DNA from 2 places in the Arsenicicoccus sp. UBA2120 genome. Region 2 is predicted to be linked to the other one. Evidence: predicted binding sites of a transcription regulator. Region 2 holds the regulator's gene; the other holds the start of a gene.
What was found. Region 2 encodes HrcA, which represses chaperone genes, less so after heat shock. Its sites were predicted from a motif close to TTNGCACTCGNNNNNNNCGAGTGCNAA; they were not measured.

Region 1: the regulator HrcA is predicted to act here: its motif matches at 1,306-1,332, upstream of groES (co-chaperone GroES).

Annotation. Positions count from the first base shown of each region.
Region 1 is NZ_DCYC01000054.1:65,997-68,454, reverse strand. It holds gene groL (chaperonin GroEL) at 1-780, opposite strand, end outside; gene groES (co-chaperone GroES) at 871-1,164, opposite strand; gene B2P18_RS08065 (class I SAM-dependent methyltransferase) at 1,434-2,458, shown strand, end outside.
Region 2 is NZ_DCYC01000093.1:4,019-6,476, reverse strand. It holds gene B2P18_RS15995 (DUF3097 domain-containing protein) at 1-633, opposite strand, end outside; gene hrcA (heat-inducible transcriptional repressor HrcA) at 820-1,875, shown strand; gene dnaJ (molecular chaperone DnaJ) at 1,999-2,458, shown strand, end outside.

The sequences.
Region 1 (2,458 bases), on a different contig from region 2:
CAGGGTGGACAGCGCCTCGCCGTCGACGTCCTCGGCGATGATCAGCAGCGGCTTGCCGGCCTGCACGACCTTCTCGAGGAGCGGCAGGACGTCGGCGATGGCCGAGATCTTGCCCTGGTTGACGAGCACGTAGGCGTCCTCGAGGACGGCCTCCATGCGCTCCGGGTCGGAGACGAAGTAGGGGGAGATGTAGCCCTTGTCGAACTGCATGCCCTCGGTGAACTCCAGCTCGGTGCTAGCGGTGGAGGACTCCTCGACGGTGATGACGCCGTCCTTGCCGACCTTGTCGAAGGCCTCGGCGATCTGCGTGCCGACCTCCTCGTTCTGCGCGGAGAGCGAGGCGACCGCGGCGATCTCGGACTTGCCGGAGACCTCGCGGGCGTTGGCGAGCAGGCGCTCGGACACGGCGTCGACGGCCTGGTCCATGCCGCGCTTGACACCGGCCGGGGCGGCCCCGGCGGCGACGTTGCGCAGGCCCTCCTTGACCATGGCCTGCGCGAGGACGGTCGCGGTGGTGGTGCCGTCACCGGCGATGTCGTTGGTCTTGGTGGCGACCTCCTTGGCGAGCTGCGCGCCGAGGTTCTCGTAGGGGTCGTCCAGCTCGACCTCACGGGCGATGGTCACGCCGTCGTTGGTGATGGTGGGGGCGCCCCACTTCTTGTCGATCACGACGTTGCGGCCCTTGGGGCCGAGCGTGACCTTCACCGCGTTGGCGAGGGCGTCGACACCGCGCTCCAGGGACTTGCGCGCGTCGTCGTTGAACTCAAGCGTCTTGGCCATGAGCTTCCTTGTCTGTCTAGAGGTATGACGAGAGCCCCGCCCCCAGCCGCGAAGGCTCGGGCCGGGGCTCCCAGAGAAATCGGTGCTGCGTCAGCCGACGATCGCGAGGACGTCGCGGGCGCTCAGGATCAGGAGCTCCTCGCCGCCGTACTTGACCTCGGTGCCGCCGTACTTGGAGTAGATGACCTTGTCGCCGACGGCGACGTCGACGGGGACGCGGTTGCCCTTGTCGTCGATGCGACCGGGACCCACGGCGAGGACCTCGCCCTCCTGGGGCTTCTCCTTGGCCGTGTCCGGGATGACGAGACCGGACGCCGTGGTCTGCTCGGCCTCGACGGCCTTGACGACGATGCGGTCCTCGAGCGGCTTGATGGAAACCGACACTGTGGTGACCTCCCCTTCGGGAATGTCGAGAGTGGACAGATGATGGACTCCGGCGCGTGGTGGTGCGTCCGGGTCGCCGTCGCGGGGGTCGACCCTTAGCACTTGCCTGCCGAGAGTGCTAACCCACAATCTAGGAAGCCGCTGGCACTCGGTCAAGTCGAGTGCCAGCGCGGCGCGGACCTACCCCCGGCGGTCACGTCGACCGGCCGTCGTTCCCCAGGCGGCTGTGACCGAGGCCGGTCGATCTGGCGGTGGGAGAGGATGGCGCCATGGATCTCGCCACCACCCGTGCGCTCACCTCCCCCGAGGGGCTCGCCCTCCTCCGGGGACTGCCGGTGTATGACGAGGCCCGCTCGCTCGCCACGTCCTCCGCCCTGCGCCGCGAGGGGCACTCCCCCGAGCTCGTCGCGGCGGTGCTCACCCAGAGCCGGCTGCGCCAGCGCGGCCGCGCCAAGCTGGGAGACGCCGTCGACCGGCTCCTGCTCACCCCCGACGGCCTGGAGCAGGCGACCCGCCCCGTCGTGGCGCAGCAGCACGCCGAGCGCCTGGCGGCGGCCGGGGTCCGCACCGTCCACGACCTGGGGTGCGGCCTCGGTCTGGACGCCGCCGCCATGGCGCACGCCGGGCTCGAGGTCCTCGCCGTGGACGCCGACCCCGTCACCGCCGAGCTCGCCGCGCACAACCTCGCCGGCGTGGTCAGGCCCCCGGCCGCCCCTGCCCCGCAGGTGCGGTGCGCCCGCGCGGAGGAGGTGGCCGACTCCCTGGTCGGCGCGGACCGGCATACGGCCGTCTGGCTCGACCCGGCCCGGCGCACCCCCGGGGTCGCCGACGCGACCGGACGCACCCGCAGGACCTTCCGCCTGGACGACCTGGCCCCGTCGTGGGAGCTCGTGCAGGACCTCGCCGGCCGGGTCGAGGCAGCCGGGGCCAAGCTGTCACCCGCGTTCCCGCACGCGGCCCGCCCCGACGGGACCGAGGCGCAGTGGGTCTCGTGGCGCGGCGAGGTCGTGGAGTGCGTCCTGTGGTGGGGCTCGGCGGTCCGGTCCGCCGGACGCTCCGCGCTGGTCCTCGACGGCGACACGGAGACGCCGTGGTCCGCGCACCTGGTCACCGAGGCCGACGTGCCCACGGACCGCCCCGCGCCGGGGAGCGACCGGGGCGACCTGCTGCACGAGCCCGACCGGGCCGTGATCCGCGCCGGGCTGGTGGGCGCCCTCGAGGCCCTCACGGGTGGGGCCGAGCTGGACGGCGGCGTGGGCTACGTGCGGTCGGCGGACCGGGGACCGGTGGCGGT
Region 2 (2,458 bases):
GTAGGGGTGCCCGAGGACCTTGACGAACCGCGAGTAGCCGGGGACCCGGCGGGCCTCCTCGACGATGCGCGCCTCCTTGGTGCCGGGCACGAGGTGGTCCACGAGGACGCCCATGCGACGGTCACGGTCGGGGGCGAAGTCCTTGATGACCGCGGCCAGGTCGTCGACGCCGTCGAGCATCTCCACGACCACGCCCTCGATGCGCAGGTCGTCGCCCCAGACCTTCTCCACCAGCTCGGCGTCGTGGCGGCCTTCGACGAAGATGCGCGACCCGGTGGCGACGCGGGCGGGGGCGCCGGCGACGGCGACGGATCCGGAGGCCGTGCGCGAGGAGGCCTGGCGGGCCTCGGCGAGGCGGGCGTTGCTGCCGCTCTTGTCGGGGACCAGCGTGACCGGGCGCCCGTCGACCCAGAAGCCGGGGCCCATCTCGAAGCCCCGGGTGCGGCCCTTGCGGTCCTCCAGGTGGACGACGTGGACGCCACCGGCCTTCTCGACCCGCACCACGGCGCCGACCCAGCCGGACTCGACGTCCTCGACGACCAGGCCACGGGTGGCGGGGACCGCCTCCGAGCGCCCACGGCGGGGAGCCTTCCAGTCGCCCGAGAGGACGTCGGTGCCGTATCGGTCCGCCACGGGGGCCTCCTGCTTCTGCCTGTTGCTGGCGCGACGGGTCGTGCTCGAGACCCGCCCCGACGCGGTCGTCGGACGGTGCTGAAGGCTAGCCCGAGGACCGGCGGAGTTCGTCGTGGCGCGCCACCCGGCGTAGAATTGGCACTCGCCCCACCCGAGTGCCAACCAGCGAACGTGAGGAGGTCGACGATGAGCGACGGACGCCGCCTGCAGGTCCTGCGGGCCATCGTGCAGGACTACGTCGCGACCTCCGAGCCCGTCGGCTCCAAGGCGCTGCTCGACCGGCACCAGCTCGGCGTCAGCGCGGCGACGGTCCGCAACGACATGGCCGCGCTCGAGGAGGAGGGCCTGATCTGCGCCCCGCACACGAGCGCGGGCCGCATCCCCACCGACGCGGGCTACCGGCTCTTCGTCGACCAGCTGTCCGAGATCAAGCCGATGTCGCCGCCCGAGCGCGCGGCCATCGCCGAGTTCCTCGCGGGGTCGGTCGACCTCGACGACATCGTCGACCGCACCGTGCGGCTGCTCGCCAGCCTTACCCACCAGGTCGCGGTGATGCAGTACCCCTCGCTCACCCGGTCGTCCGTGCGGCACGTCGAGCTGGTCCCCATCGGTGGGCCGCGGCTGATGGTCGTGCTCATCGTGACGACGGGTCGGGTGGAGCAGCGCGTCGTCGACGCCGGCCGCGACCTCGGCGACGTGGACGGCGAGCGCCTCGTCTTCGACCTGCGCGGACGGCTCAACGGCCTCGCCGCGGGCCGCCCGTTCCCGGAGGTGGCGCCCGCGCTCGCCGGGCTGTCCCAGGGCTTCGAGGTGGCCGACCGCCCGGCCGTCGAGGCCGTCACCACGGCGCTGGCCGAGATCGTCGTGGAGGAGCGCGAGGAGCGGGTGGTGCTCGCCGGCACCAGTAACCTCGCCCGCCGCTCCGAAGACTTCCCGACGTCGCTGCGCCCGGTCCTCGAGGCGCTCGAGGAGCACGTCGTGCTGCTCGGCCTGATCGACGCCATGCACGACGACCCGGCCCGCCCCGCCGCGGCCGACTCGGACCTCGTCTCGGTGCGCATCGGCAGCGAGCTCTCGCACGCCGGTCTAGTGTCCACCTCGGTCGTGTCGACGGGATACGGTGCGGGGCCGGACCTCGTCGCCGGGCTCGGGGTCCTCGGCCCCACCCGCATGGACTACCCCACGACGATGGCGGCGGTGCGGGCGGTTGCGGCATACGTCTCCCGGTCCCTCGGTGGCTAGCCACCGGACGTCGGCGGGTGCGGCGCACCCGGCCGGCTCGGCCCGCCCCGTCGTCCCCGTCCCCCAGATCGCCCCAGCACCCCACGTCACCTCCGCCAACCACTCCGTCAGGCAAGGACTTTCGTGAACGACTACTACGCAGCCCTCGGGATCGACCGCGGCGCCAGCGCCGAAGAGATCAAGAAGGCCTACCGCCGGCTCGCGCGCAAGCTGCACCCGGACGTCAACCCCGGCCCCGAGGCCGAGGAGGAGTTCAAGCGGGTCTCGCAGGCCTATGACGTGCTCGGCGACCCCGCCAAGAAGCAGGCCTACGACATGGGCGCGGACCCCTACGCCAGCGCCGGTGCGGCGGGCTTCGGCCAGGGCTTCACGTTCAGCGACATCATGGACCAGTTCTTCGGCGCGGGGGCGGGTGGCGCGGGCGGTCGTGGACCCCGCTCGCGCGTGCGACGCGGCCAGGACGCGCTCGTGCGGGCGGACGTCGACCTGCGCACCGCGGTCTTCGGCGACACCCACGAGCTCACCCTCGACACGGCCGTCGAGTGCGGCACCTGCCACGGCGACGGCTGCCAGCCCGGCACGT